Regions from separate parts of the Neobacillus sp. BF23-41 genome, predicted to be linked through region 1. Evidence: riboswitches for the same ligand, from Rfam matches in the RefSeq annotation. Region 1 holds a riboswitch; each other region holds the start of a gene.
What was found. A riboswitch is a leader RNA that binds a small molecule or an ion and turns the genes downstream of it on or off. The one in region 1 is predicted to bind cobalamin.
Positions count from the first base shown of each region.

Region 1 (5,132 bases):
CTAAAACTCCAACGAAAGGATGAATCCTATATCCTATTATTACTAAAACCAAAACGATGAAAAAAACAAAGAGTAATATAAAAAGGAGCATTGCCACCCCTTTCCATCGTTTTGATTTGCCATTATTCCAACGTTTTTCAAGAAATGTTATCATCGTGCCAATCCATCTTACAGGATGGGGCCAATCGGGTGGATCCCCAATAAACAGGTCAATAATATAGGCAACTGTGATTGAGATTAAATGATAGACGATCATTTGCGTTTCCTTTTGCTGGATTTTTGAATCGCTTCGATCGTGCACTGATAAATTGCCTTGCTAATAAGCTTGCCTAACGGGGTAATGGTTCCCGCAAATTCTAATACTTCACCCGTTTGAGTAGCAGCAATTAAGATACTATCTGTCGATGTACCAGTGGCGATCGTTCCGGTGACTTCATCGATTATCTTTAGATCATTCAATGCTTTGACCTTCGCTTCAGTTGCGGTCATGATACTTTGAATAAAAGCCTCCTCTGTCAGCTCGCCGCTCACAAAAATCCAGGTATTGATTGTTCCAGGTGTCATTTCAAATGAATGCTGTTCACTTCTCGAGGCATCAATCGCATTTCCTACTCCTGCTGTCACAACAGCAAATATCGAGAAGTTATTATGTTCAAACCGCTTGTAAACTACATCTTCGAGGACAACCGCGGTCATCATGCCAACAGTTTCCGACGGTTCAAACCCGTTTGATTTTAAAAATGAAGCCATTTCTGAGCGATGGTCACTACAGCTGTAACCCTTGTGAACATGGCGGTTCACAAATGTTTGGTGCCATCCCGTTCCCGAACCAATCACCCCAGATGACATCGTCCTTAATGGCATGGGGGATGTTAACTCGATTAATTCTTCTGAGATATGTAACATCGCCACATCTATGTCAAAATCGACAACTTCGTTTTTCACTTTTGGCAGTAAGACCATTTGCGGTGCAGCGACTTTAGGATGAGGATGTTTTTGAATGTCTGTATGATACACATCTCTTATTCGTTCTTCCCGAAGCACCTCATTAGGAATATGATCGATATTAATTCTTCCATTTTCGAGAAGGAGCAGTCGATCACAATAAAGCCCTGCAAGATTTAAATCGTGAAAAATGGAGATGACTGTTAATTCATTTTCTGACGTCCATTGTTTTAAAAAATCTAACAATTCCTTTTGATACGACAAATCCAAATGGTTCGTAGGTTCATCTAACAATAATATTTCAGGCTCTTGGGCTAGAGCTTGGGCGAGAAATACTCGTTGTTTTTCACCGCCTGATAACTCCTGAATATTTTTATTTTGGAATCTGGAAACACCAATTTGCTTCATTACTCGCTGGACAACCTCTTCATCCGCTTTACTCCAGGATTGAAATAACCCCTTTTGATGTGCATAACGGCCAAGCGAAACGGTTTCTTTTACGGTATACGAGAAAGATTGTGATGAATGTTGTGAAAGAACGGCAATCATTTGGGCAAGCTGTTTTGGTCTGTATTCCTGCAGCCGTTTCCGATTGATGATAATCTCACCTTTTTGAATTGGTAAAATTCCACTAAGCATTTTCAAAAGGGTTGTCTTTCCACTTCCATTTGGCCCCAATATCCCGAATAATTCTCCCTTTTTCACATCAAAAGAAATGTCTTGCAGAACCGCTTCACTCGAGTATCCACCGGAAACCTGTTGAACACTAAGCATTCTCTAACCACTTCTTTCCATCCTTTTTCTTTGGAGCAGGATTATTGCAAATACCGGTGCACCAATTAAAGCAGTGATAACACCAATGGGTAATTCTGTAGGAGATATGATTGTTCTTGAAATTAGATCAGCTAAGATTAAAAAACCGCTTCCAGTTATGATCGATAAAGGAAGGAGATGCCGGTGATCGGGCCCCCATAATAATCTTGATAAATGAGGAATCACAAGCCCGACAAAACCAATGGTGCCTGACACCGCAACCGCCGCTCCTGTTAAAATAGAGCCAGCTGTTAATATAATTAGCTTTCTTTTTTGAACATTGACCCCTAAATGCTGTGCCCGCTCTTCCCCAAACGACATGGCGTTTAGTTCTTTTGAATTAAAAATCAGCAGGCATGAGCCAATGATAAAAAATGGCAAAATGATCTTTATGTACTCCCATCCTCTCATCGAAACGCTTCCTAATAGCCAGCCTATAATTTGCCGGAGCTCATCCCCGGTCAGCGCAATCATCAGCGAAATTATTGCCCCTAAGAACGAGCTAAAAATTATCCCTGTTAAAATAATCGTTTCCACTCTCATGGAGCGCTCTATTTTACTGGCGAAAGCGAGGACTAAAAAGATGGTTAAAAAGGAAAAAAGAATACTAAGCAATGGTAGTGTGAAGGAACCGATAAAAGGGATCGATAGATGGAAAAACAGAGTCAAAACTGCACCCACAGACGCCCCTGAAGATACACCTAATGTATAGGGATCGGCTAACGGGTTTCTGAGCAGTCCTTGAAAGGCTGCCCCTGCAATTGCAAGAGAAGCCCCGACAAGGCCTGATAATATCACTCTGGGTAAGCGAATGTTTAGAACTATACTCGAATACATAGGGTCAATTGTCTCCAATGGAATAACCCCAAATAATTTAGCGCTGATAATCTTAATAATGGCTAACATTGGAACCGAAACTGTTCCTATTGAAATACCTAATAAAATAGCTAGGAATAGGAAAATTCCAGCTATTATATAGGCTGTATACTTGTTATTTAAAAATTTCAGGATAGACAGCCTTTGCAAGATCTTCTACTCCTTCAACGATCCTAGGGCCTGACCGAGTTACTCGATCAGAATCTACATCGACTACTTTCTTATTTTTTACAGCGTTGACTGTTTCCCAGCCCTTTCTGCTTAAAACTTGTTCTGCCGGATTTTTCACATAGTACCCATATGTTGTGACGATAACATCAGGATTTCGTTTAATCATCGCCTCTTGATCAATTTTAATCCAGCCTTCTTGATCATTTGCAATGTTTTCAGCATTAATCGAACTTAGCATTTGATCCATAAAGGTATTCTTTCCAGGTGTATAAATTTCTGGAGCCGGTGAAACCTCAACTAATACCTTTTTCTTTTCTTTTATTTCCCCAGCCTTTGCTTTAATTTCGGCCAATTTATCCTTCATCCCTGTAATCATTTCATCGGCTTTCGCTGTTTCACCGGTAGCTTTCCCAATCATATCAATGGAATCATAAACTTGGTCAAAATTTTGCGCATCATTAACAACCAAAACGGTAATTCCGGCATCTTTAAGCTGCTGAAGCCCTGCTTCAGAATTATGAGCGGACGATTCATGTGCTAGCACTAAATCTGGTTTTAAGGAAATGATTTTTTCTAAGTTTATTTCCTGTCCGCCGATTTTTTCTTTTTTCGTCGCTGCTTCCGGATAATTATCGAAATCAGACACGCCCACCACTTCTTTGTCAAGTCCTAATGAAAATGCAATTTCTGTATTACTTGGAATTAGTGAAACGATCTTTTCAGGTTTCTTTTCGATAATAACTTTAGTTTTGGTAGCATCTGTAAGTGTAACAGGATATGTTATTTCCGCTGTTTTCTTCTCAACGCTGGATTTATTCTCTTCCTTCACTTGGTCTTTCTTTTCAACACAACCTGCTAAAACTCCTACTGTTAATAATACTACTAACAGCAATGAATACAACTTCTTCATTTTTCTCCCTGCTTTCTATGTAATAAAAGTATGTGACAAAAAATAAATCCACCTTGTGCCAAACAATATAGCTTGGATATTAACAATAAAAAACATCTCCACTGTGATATGGAGATGTTGGTATGAGTAGATTCAGGTTACTAGCAAAAAGTAAAAAGAGTCTAGACTTCAACACCGTCCCATCCTCGTAGGTTTATTGGCGCACAAGAATTAGGCAGGTTTCCTGGCTCATGATCATCGCTTCCTATGCCTTCCCATCATATTCGACAGTGACACAATATAGGTTGCTCTCATTTACAGTGGCGGGACCGCGTTGGCTTACACCAAACTTCCCTTTTAAGCTGAAAATCTTTCGAAAAGATTTTAGCACCTAATTTTTAAAAATATTTTTTGTTAAATTCATTATAGAAAAGTTGCTATGAATTGTACATGTTTTTTTGCTATAAGATTATAGTTCAATCGTTCTGCACAAATTGGCCATTTCAATTGCAGCCGAAGCGGCATCCCATCCCTTGTTACCCGCCTTTGTCCCAGCACGCTCAATTGCCTGTTCAATAGAATCCGTGGTTAACACTCCAAAAATAACCGGAATACCACTACTTAAATTGATTGCAGAAACACCTTTTGCCACTTCATTACAAACAAAGTCAAAATGTGGAGTAGAGCCGCGAATGACTGTGCCAAGCGTGATAACTGCATCATATTTTTTACTATTAGCCATTTTTTGGGCGATTAATGAAATCTCAAATGCACCTGGTACCCAGGCAATATCCACGTCTGTCTCGCTGACGCCATGTCTTTTGAGAGCATCCTGTGCACCGCCTAATAATTTACTTGTAATAAATTCATTAAAACGTCCAACCACGATTCCAACTTTTAATCCTGAGCCAACTAAATTTCCTTCAAAAATATTACCCATGAATATTCCTCCTAAATTTGATTTTAAACTTCCCGCTTAACTAAGTTTTCCTTGTTGTTTCGGTATTCTACTAAGTCTTTTATCGTAATCATTTTAACGTTTAGCTTATCAGCAATTTTGCGCAGTTGGGGGACACGGGCCATCGTTCCGTCGTCATTCATGATTTCACAAATGACACCAGCAGGTTTGGCACCGCATAAAATTGCAAGGTCTACAGCTGCTTCTGTATGCCCCGTTCTGCTCAAGACTCCGCCTTTTTTAGCAATTAGCGGAAACATATGCCCTGGTCTTAAAAAATCAGATGCTTTTGATTCCGGGTCGACCATACTCAACACCGTTGCTGAACGTTCAAATGCAGAAATGCCAGTGGTAGAAAATTTATGGTCAATGCTTACGGTAAAAGCTGTTCGATTTGGATCCGTGTTTTTGGAAACCATTGGATGTAAGTCGAGCTTTTGAGCTAATGCCTCGTCAATGGGAACACAGATTAGACCTCTT
Region 1 covers NZ_JBGBPR010000011.1:157,312-162,443, forward strand. The annotation lists gene cbiB (adenosylcobinamide-phosphate synthase CbiB) at 1-256, opposite strand, end outside; gene AB7942_RS17735 (heme ABC transporter ATP-binding protein) at 253-1,719, opposite strand; gene AB7942_RS17740 (FecCD family ABC transporter permease) at 1,723-2,784, opposite strand; gene AB7942_RS17745 (ABC transporter substrate-binding protein) at 2,750-3,715, opposite strand; cobalamin riboswitch at 3,912-4,104, opposite strand; gene ribH (6,7-dimethyl-8-ribityllumazine synthase) at 4,164-4,634, opposite strand; partial or broken gene ribB (3,4-dihydroxy-2-butanone-4-phosphate synthase) at 4,661-5,132, opposite strand, start outside.

Region 2 (5,132 bases), on a different contig from region 1:
ACCTTCTAGCTTTTCTCCAAAGTACTCAACCATATCCGTCCGCTCAAATTCACCATGCACTAAAACATCCAATCCTATTTCTTCTTGAATTTGAATCCAACGAGCTGTTTCATTTTTTAGAAACGCTGCATACTCAGCGTCTGTAATTTCCTTTTTACGCCATGCTGTACGTGTCCGTTTTACTTGATCTGACTGAGGGAAGCTTCCAATGGTTGTGGTTGGATAATCTGGTAAATCTAATGCCGTTTTCTGCAAAGGCTGACGATCTTTAAACGTCATTGAACGAGCAAAATGCTCTTGTGTTACTTGTAATACTAGCTCTTTAACACGTGCATTTTTCCTTGCCTTATGCTGTGCTAATGCTTCAGTTGCTATCATACTTTGTGAAACGCTCTTATTTCCTGTCCAAGCCTCGTCACGTACGTAAGATGCGATATGTGATAACTCAATTATTTTCTCATCGGCAAATGACAAAGCATTTGTCAGTATGGCATCCAGCTTTGTTTCTGCCTTCGTCGTCACAGGTACATGCTGTAAACTACATGAAGACTGAATCCAAGCTTCTTTTACACCGCTTAATAATAAAACAGCTTTTGTATTGAATGCTTTTTCAGCCAAATTTGCCCGCCAAATATCCCGTCCATTTACGATACCAATTCCTAATACTTTGTCTTGTGGGAACCCGTGTTTTCGAAGCGAAGCCATATTCTCTTCGGAACCATGAATGAAATCAAGACCAATCCCTGCAACAGGTAATTGAGACAGCTCTTCATACGCTGATAGTCCTTCAAAATAGGTTTGCAACATGATTTGTGCAGCCGGTACTTCTTCTGCTAACTGTTTGTAAATTTCTTGCACTAGTTTTACATCATCTGCTGTTAGTGAAAGGGTTAGTGCTGGTTCTTCCACTTGAATCCACTTTGCACCAGCATCTACAAGTTGCTGCAATACTTGAGCATATAACGGTAAGAGTTTTAAAATAAACAATGCTTTCGATTTGGCATCGTATCCTTTCGCTAAGCTAACAAAAGTAAAAGGACCGATCATTGTAGGCTTTGTAATAAGACCTAATTCCTCTTTGGCTTCTACAAAATAATCTAAAATGTAGTTCTTCGTTAATTGTAATGACTTGCCTTCATACTCGGGCACGATGTAGTGATAGTTGGTGTTAAACCACTTTGTCATCTCACAAGCCACAACATGGCTTGCCCCACGGGCCATTTCGTAATAAGTGGTTAGATCGACTTCATCACCTGTCCACTTATAACGATTTGGAAACATTCCGAACATTGACGCATGGTCAAGCATACGGTCATAAAGGGTAAAATCCCCAACTGTTAGTAACTCTAAGCCTAATGATTGCTGGCGCTTCAAATTATTCAAACGATTCGTTTTCATCTCGAAAATAAATTGCTCCTCTGATATCGCACCCTTCCAAAAAGATTCTATACAACGTTTCCACTCCCGATTATCACCAATGTACGGGTAACCAATGGCAGTACTAACTAAATTCATATTTCATTCCTCCTTAGTTAAATTTACATATTCCCAAATAGAACAAAAGGCGCAAGCGCCCGTTTAGCTGCGTATGGACTGGAGCACTCCAACTGAGATAAAGGAAACACGGAGAGCGTAGCGCATTCGTGCTTGACTTTTCGTAGGGCGGAGAGCGAAGTCTACTAGCAGTTGGGCGCTGGAGCTGGATTCAGAGAACTAGTTCACGTTATCCAAAATAAATGATTTGATAATCTCCTATACAACAAAAAAGCCATCTCCACAAAATGGAAATGGCTCTACAATCAAGTTTAAGTTTTGCTAAAAAAATATGCATAAACATAGCTACTCATAACTCGTTTGTCGTACAAATGAATGCCACCACCTATTTCCACGTAGGTATTTGGTGTGTACTGGAAATTGGCAGGTCTCCTGGCTTATCATCATGGCTCCTCACACCTTCCCATCCTAAGACAGTGGTATTTGTGATTCACTCCGATTTACAGTTGCGGGACAGCGACGGAATTACACCGTTCTTCCCTTTTAAGCCAAGCCTTAGCTTGGCACCAATTCTTACACGATATGTAATTTTCACTAACTATAGCATATTAATAATATGAAGTACATAATTTTCTGAAAAGTGGTCAGTATGATGAGAGTTCTCTCACTCACCTTTGGATTCTATTTTGCATTCGCATCGGGATGATGAATTCCGAATATATTGCCTTCGGTATCAATATAGTATCCTTGCCACGCCATTCCAGGCAGGGCATATTTGGCCATTGCGACTTTGCCGCCATTCTCAATAATTTTAGCTTCCGTTACATCGTAATTTTCCACTCCCATTGTACAAGCAAATGCATTCAAAGCTTGGTTTGCTTCCGGTGGAGCACTTTGCCGCTGCATCAAAGCACCATTGATCCCAAGTTCATTCTCATCGCCAGTCACTGCTCCAAAGTAAGGCATTCCTGCATACTCACTCCAATCTTGAAATGACCATCCGAATACCTCTCCATAAAACTTCTTTGCCCGTTCCATGTCATTGACATGAATTTCGAAATGAACTAATCTTCCCATGATTGCCTCCTAATTAAAAAAGTAATTATATTCGCTTCTAGCAAGTTAGTACTTATGTATAAGTTGGGGTTATGATTCATTATCTTATGTTAGCAAAACTAAGGATGAAGCCAACTTTTCAACTTGAGCCAAAACCTAATATATTTCCTCTTTATTATAGGATAATTATTGGAATATATTCAATTTTTATAAAGATTAAATATTTTTACTTATTGTAAAAAAATATTCATTATGGCTAGACACCTTAGAATGGTTAGATGGAATGCAAATTGTTACATATGAAGGTAATTACTACTATAGAGTTATATGGATACGGAGCGAAATTGCAGAATTTAGCAAACAGTCTTAAAACATTAGCCAAAATACACTCTTACACTCCCTTCTATTTTTGCTGTTGCTAAACAATTCTGTATAAAATTCAGGATTTGTTTTTGATCCCAAGTTAAGAAATCCCTTTCTGACAGAGAATCACCATTTTTATAAAATTGCTTGTAGGCATTCATAGCCTTTTCAATTTGTTGTATCGAGAAGGTAGAACTGTCGCCTGATCCACTAACTCCTGCATAGTAATTATTTGCATCAAGTAAATTATACAGTATGGTAGCATTATAATTCCCCATGCTAAAACGAGCATAAGCAATTTCTTTTCCTGCTTTATTGTGTCCTGATATATCGTGACCCATTAATTATCCTCCTTCAAATATAAATTTACTTACCAGAAATAATTAGTCTTAGGAAACTTTTAATGATAATATGCTTACATGGTTTACCTATCCTTTCAGGTCTATTTTTTTATTAAACAATTTTTCTTGAAATAACATGGAAGAAATGGGTGTTAAAGTAGAAAAATGTGAAGATTCAATAAGGAGGTTGTTCATAAACGTTTGCATAATTTCAAAGTTGGATTTATTCTTCAAGGTTTTCATAAAATCATTGTTTTGATGGGGAAAATGATGGTGGACAGAAACGCCAAAAGTTGAAAAAGTAATTATTTTATTGTCATGTTTCCATTTTGCTACCTCCTCAGATAAAATAATATCACATTAGAATTCATATAAATTTAGTCTTTTCAAAAGCTTTTCTACAATTATGTGAACATATTAGTAAATCATTAAAGACCTTTAAAAGGCAACATCCAAAGTGTACTGCACCCCAAAAGTTAGAGTGAAATCTAATTTTTGGGGTGTTTTTTAGTGGCTAAATATAGTGAAGGATTTAAGTTAATGCTAGTAAAAGAGTATCTAGAAGGTAAATTGGGATATAGATTATTAGCACAGAAGTATGATATGAAAGACTTTACACGCATTTTGAGATGGGTAAAAGTTTACGAAAAATTTGGGGAGAAAGGGTTAATGAGAAAGAAGAACAAGGAAACTTATTCTGTTCAATTTAAGCTAGATGTTTTAAGCTTTATGAAAAGAACAGGTTCTTCAGAGGCAGATACCGCCCTTCAATTTGGACTAACCAACCCTTCTATGATAGCTTCATGGAAGAAAGCTTTTTTGGAGGGTGGTCCTGAGGCCCTGGATAGACCGAAAGGACGGCCATGCATGTCTGATAATAATAAGAACAAAAATTGGAGAGAGAAAACGAACTTTTGCGTTTAGAGGTAGAATACCTAAAAAAGTTGCGAGCTTTTCAGATGGATCCGGAAGGCTATCTCGAAAAGCACAAGCAGCGCTATCATTCGAACTCAAAGAAACCTTCAAACTAAAAGATGTTTTAGAGAGAGTTGGTATTCCTGAATCTTCGTACCATTATCATATAAAAGGGATGAAGAAGGAAAATCCAGATCACGAACTTGAAGAATGTATTCAATCCATTTTTGATGAAAATAACGGAAATTATGGATATCGTCGTATCCAACTGGAATTGAAAAACCGTGGTAATGAAGTGAATCATAAAAAGGTGCGACGCATCATGAATAATCTCGGAATTAAAGTGGAGAAGTTTAGTAGAAAATCACGTAAATACAGTTCTTACAAAGGAACTACAGGAACAGTTGTCAAGAACCGTATAAATCGTCGTTTCCACACAAAGGTGTGTCATCAAAAATTAACAACAGATATCACAGAATTTAAGTGTTCAGACGGTGTAAAACTGTATCTGAGTCCTATTATGGATATGTTCAACGGTGAAATTCTTTCGTATGGGATAGGTATGCGCCCAACCATAGAATTAGCGCTCAGCCCTCTGAAGGAAGCTCTTGAAATAGTAAAGGATTCTAAGTTTAGAACCACTGTACATTCTGATCAAGGCTGGCATTATCAACATAATAAATGGGTAAAAACACTAAAGAAAAACAAGGTGTTCCAGAGTATGTCGCGGAAAGGAAACTTTTTAGATAATTCACCTATGGAGAACTTTTTTGGGTTACTGAAACAGGAAATGTATTACGGAGAAGCACTGTGCCCATTTGAGGAATTAAAAAAGAGAATCGAAGAATATATCAATTATTATAATAACAAGCGTATAAAGCAAAAATTGGCAGGCATGAGTCCGGTTCAATACCGTATCCACACCAGCCAAATAGCTGCTTAATATAAGACTCTAACTTTTGG
Region 2 covers NZ_JBGBPR010000002.1:481,149-486,280, forward strand. The annotation lists gene metE (5-methyltetrahydropteroyltriglutamate--homocysteine S-methyltransferase) at 1-1,515, opposite strand, end outside; cobalamin riboswitch at 1,900-2,080, opposite strand; gene AB7942_RS05400 (VOC family protein) at 2,176-2,571, opposite strand; gene AB7942_RS05405 (hypothetical protein) at 2,925-3,254, opposite strand; gene AB7942_RS05410 (helix-turn-helix domain-containing protein) at 3,765-4,178, shown strand; gene AB7942_RS05415 (IS3 family transposase) at 4,081-5,112, shown strand.
Region 2: linked by a shared signal. The riboswitch ahead of metE (5-methyltetrahydropteroyltriglutamate--homocysteine S-methyltransferase) and the one ahead of AB7942_RS17745 (ABC transporter substrate-binding protein) in region 1 are both predicted to bind cobalamin.

Region 3 (5,132 bases), on a different contig from region 1:
CGTGCCTAACATATAAATTAAAGCTAATGCCTTGATCAATGTGACGCCCTCGTGCCGCATTCTGTTTAATACTCCACACTTGATCTAATTCATGTCTGGACCTGCGATAAAATTCGTACGTAATATGATCTAAATCAGGTGCCGTTACTTTAAATTTAAAATTCTTCTTTTCCTCTGCATATTCAACAGAATAGATAGGATCTATTCCATCAGTGGAACCTCCTATTTTGGCTGTTGATGAGTTGGGAGCGATAGCCATTAACCAACCATTTCGAATACCATGATTGACGACATCCCTTTTTAGTTCAATCCATCTTTTCGTTTGGTAATTTTTCCGCTCAAAATAACTCCCTGTATGCCATTCTGAATCTTTAAATAGACTATAATACCCTTTCTCCTTTGCTAGTTCCATTGATGATCGGATAGTATAAAATGCAATGTCCTCATACAGATGATCTGCATAATTTACCGCTGTTTCAGACTCCCAGTAAATCCCTTTAAGAGCTAGTAGATGGTGCCACCCAAACGTACCCAGACCCACGGCTCTGTACTTTTTATTTGTATGTTGAGCCTGTCCAACCGAGATTGTATTTAAATCTATCACGTTATCGAGCATTCTTACTTGGATCCTAATTAAACGCTCTAAAACATCTGCAGGGACTGCTTTTGCCAGATTAATAGACGATAAATTACAAACAACGAAATCACCAGGCTTCCGAATTATCACGATATTGCCCTCTTCATTCTGGTATTCGTTTACAATCGTCGTTGCGGACATATTTTGAGCAATTTCTGTACATAAATTACTGCAGTAAATAGAAGTTCGGCCCTTACCCAATACATGCTTATTCGGATTTTGCCTGTTTACTTCATCACGATAGAACATGTATGGTGTTCCTGTTTCTAATTGAGCAACCATGATTCGTGTCATAATATCCATGGCACGGTATGTTTTACGAGGAAGAAGCGGGTTACCTGCGGCCTCTTCATATTTCTCGGTAAAGAATTTAACATCCGTTTCATCATAAAAATCCTCAAGTCCGAGAAGGTTCCCTTTTTCATCCTTCCAGCCCATAAATTGTTTTACTTGATGGGGACAAAATGTATGCCACTGCCCAATACTTCTTCCATCCTCATCTTTCTCTTCTAATTTTTTCATAAATAGGTCTGGTATGGTGACACCCGTGAAAATGTCATGGGCCTTTCGGCGTTCATCCCCATTATTGGTTTTTAAATCGAGAAAACCGTTCATGATATCTTTATGAAATAAATCTAGGTAAACCGCAATGGCACCTTGACGTTGACCTAACTGATCAACACTGACAGCTGTATTATTTAACAATTTAACCCATGGCACTATTCCGGAAGAGTTTCCTTTGAATTTCTTAATATCGGAACCAAGGGCACGAACTTTACCATAATAAATCCCTATACCTCCGCCATCCTTGCTTAGCCGAGCAATATCCCAATTATTTAAATAGATGCTATCAAGGGAATCATCTACTGTATCAATAAAGCAGGAGGAAAGCTGACCAAAGCTTTTCCCTGCATTCGCTAAAGTGGGGGTAGCAACGGTCATATATAAATTACTTAGTGCCCAATACGCTTCCTTTACAAGCTGTAAGCGGATGGACTCCTTTTCATGCTTCATAATCGTCATGGCAATAACCATGAACCGCTCCTGCGGGAGTTCATATACGTTTCTATTATGATCTTGAGCAAGATAACGATCCGCTAGTAAAAATAACCCTATGTAATTAAATAATAAATCTTTATCTGGATTTATCTCTTTTGCTAGTTGATCGATTTCATCTTTACTATATAAGCTTAGGAGATCATTAGAATATATACCTATATCAGTCAATTCTTTTATTAATCTATAAAAGTCTCCATATTTTAAAGAACGATTATAGCCTCGACTTTTTGCAGATTTTCCATATAATTCATTCAGATATAAACGGGCAGCGACAAATGTCCAATTCGGTTGGTCCATTGCAATTTGATTTATTGCATAGACTAAAGCTTGTTGGTTTGCTTCCACCTCTGTTACTTCCAGTTCGCTTATACGGTTTTTAAGCTCAGTTGTATCCATCTGATATTTTTCTGTAACTTGATTAATAGATTCTAAAACATAATTGAATTCAGCTTGAAGCTCCTTTGTTACCATTTCATTTCCCCCTAAAATAATAAAATCCGCTCAAGGGGAATTGAGCGGATGAAACGATAACACTACAAAAGGACTAAAATAAAAGTATCCAATGCCTCCTGTCGCCACCGTTCATCTTCTCAATCCCCGAAGAAGTTGAAACAACTTAAGAAAGACAGGTCTCCTGACTCATGCTTCATCCTACTTTGAACCCTTCCCATATAATTGCCTAATATATTAGACATTTCTTATACAGTGGTTTACTCATTTCGTCAGCATTTACAGTTGCGGGGGCAGTTCTGGATTTACACCAGATTCCCTATTAAGCCACAATGGCATCGTCTCTTAAGGCTAACACAATATATAGTTTAATAATTATTCATCGAAACAATATATAGTGAATCAATTAAATTAAATAATAGTATAGTCACCAATATAATTCAAGTCTATTATTAAATAAAAATGAAACCTATTTGGTTTAGTTTCCGTATATTAAGAAAGTCCAAGGTGAAAAGGGGCAATTTTATGGGGAACATTTTTCTATTTACGATGATCATTGGAATAGCTTCAGCACTTGTTTTAATACCCATTTTTAAACATGAAGAGGCAAATAAAAAAGTTGATAAAAAACAAAAAATCGGCGTCTTCATTGCTGTTATGGTTTTTCTTATGCTTGCAGTGTTTTCATTCTTTTATTTTAGTAATTTTGATAGAAACTTCACTTCTTTATGGCCGTTAGCAATCTTCCTCACTGTAGGCGGAGCAGTTCTTGCCAAAGGCACAGAAAGAAAGATTAAAGGACTTCTCTTTCTAGCAAGTCTAGGTCTAGGAATTTATTTCTTAACCGCCTTCATTTTTAATGCCGATGAAAAATATCAAGTAGCAAAGATGGATGAAAAGGTAGAGATTCAGACCTTTGATGAGAAGGAAACACCAGCTAGCGTTCCACCGCAGTTTGCACGTAACAAAATGAAAAAGGCTTTTGGGCAAGTACCGAACACAAGCTACTTTGAGCTTGGAAATCTTCAGATTCAAAAACTGAACGGTGATTATGTATATATTGCTCCCGTTGAATTTTCTGGATTTTTTAAATGGTGGAAAGGCGAAAGAACTCCTGGTTACTTTTCATTAAGTGCAACGGATTCTAGCGCTAATCCAAAATTTATTAAAGCCGAAATGGTTTATACCCCTTCCTCTTATTTTAATAGACAAATCGAGCGGCATATTCGCATGCAATATCCCAAGAAGATTTTCTACGGAGATGTTCAATTAGAAATTGACGAAGAAGGAAAACCTTTTTACATCCGTACTTATGGTGAATTTATTTCAGCCCGAAATGGATTTACGGCCAAAGGGCTAGTTGTAGTTGATTCTAAGAGTGGCGCAATGAAAGATTATCATATTTCAAATGTCCCCGAATTTATTGATGGCGCGGTCTCACCTGAAGCAGTTAGTCTGCAAAACAGCTATTATGGGAACCTCGTCCATGGATTTTGGAATAGTAAATTCGGAAAATCTGACGTGAAACTCCCATCTGATGAAGGAACTGAGTCAAATGTAAGTCCGATCTTTGATGAAAATGGAAAGATGTATTATTTTACTGATTTCACAAGTCCTAAAGAAGGCGTAGATTCTATGCTTGGTTACTCGTTGACTAACTCAAGGACGGGAAAAGCAACTTTCTATACCGGAAATCCAGAGCAATCTTATATGGATTCACAGGGTGCCTTGCAGATCATTGAGAAGAAATTTATTGAAAAGAAATGGCATGGGCAAATGCCGATTCTCTACAATTTTTACGGAGAAGCAAGCTGGTTAACGTCTGTATTGGATTCGAACGGTTTTCTGCAAAATTACTTTATCGTCTCTGCAGCTAATCCAGAAATTTCTGTGTACGCCAATACTCCAAATGAGGCCCTAAAACAATATAAAACAGCCCTACAAAGGGGCAAGGGCACTGTAGACGGAAGTTCTAAAGCGGATGAAAAGCAAATCAGCGGAACAGTGGTGAGAGTCTATAAAGAACAAAACGAAGATTTCACCATTGTTTCTTTTTTATTAGACAATCGCCAAAACTTTATCATCTCTTCGGAAAGAGTCCCGCTAGCTATCTACTTAAAAGAAGGAGATAAAGTAACCGTTCGCTACTTGGACACTGGCGGAGACTTCCTGCCGGCAAAAGAGTTAGTAATAGATGCATTACAATAGGGAAACAAAAATGGGTGTCAGGCACTAATTAGTGCCTGACACCCATTTTTTAAAACACCAAGGATGTCACTGAACCCTTTGTATTCTATTTTGAATGCCATAAGTGAACGGTTTTGGCTGGGCTTTACTGAAGTTAACTAATGCATCAAGGTCAACGGGGCCGACTTCTTTGTTTTTAGCTTGAGTAAATACAGTAAATCCATCTCCTCCTCCAGAAAGAAAAATATTCGCTGTCACAGAATAGGATTTATTAGGATCCATTTCCGTGCCATCTGGAAGCTTGGTGCTCACTACCCTTTGCCCTGCTGGTTTATTTGGATCCCAAGTATAGCTTAAGCCAGAAATCTGCAGCATGTTCGTTTTTGTTGCCCCCCACTGCTGGTTGAGCAATTCACGGATTTGCTGTCCCGTCATCGACATTTTGACAAGGTCATTATTAAAGGGCTGTACCGTGTAAATTTCTCCCCAGGTGATATCGCCAGGATCAATATCTGCTCGAATGCCGCCAGGATTCATAAAGGCTAATTCGGTATTCAACGCTTTCCTTTGTGCATCCGCAATGAAATCGCCAAGCACTGACTCACCATTTTCATTTTGCTTTGCCGTCAGACTTTCAGATGAAGATCCAACAACTTGATTAACTATCGGTTCTATTTTAGCTTCATATCCTTCTATCATTTTCTTTATTTCGGGATCGGGCTCGATTCCTTCTTGAAAGGTAGTTACAATCTCAGCTCTTTTTGAGACAATATCCTTTGTTTTAGGATCTATCTCAAGA
Region 3 covers NZ_JBGBPR010000005.1:221,797-226,928, forward strand. The annotation lists gene AB7942_RS11035 (ribonucleoside-diphosphate reductase subunit alpha) at 1-2,167, opposite strand, end outside; cobalamin riboswitch at 2,304-2,505, opposite strand; gene AB7942_RS11040 (hypothetical protein) at 2,672-4,354, shown strand; gene AB7942_RS11045 (bifunctional metallophosphatase/5'-nucleotidase) at 4,421-5,132, opposite strand, start outside.
Region 3: linked by a shared signal. The riboswitch ahead of AB7942_RS11035 (ribonucleoside-diphosphate reductase subunit alpha) and the one ahead of AB7942_RS17745 (ABC transporter substrate-binding protein) in region 1 are both predicted to bind cobalamin.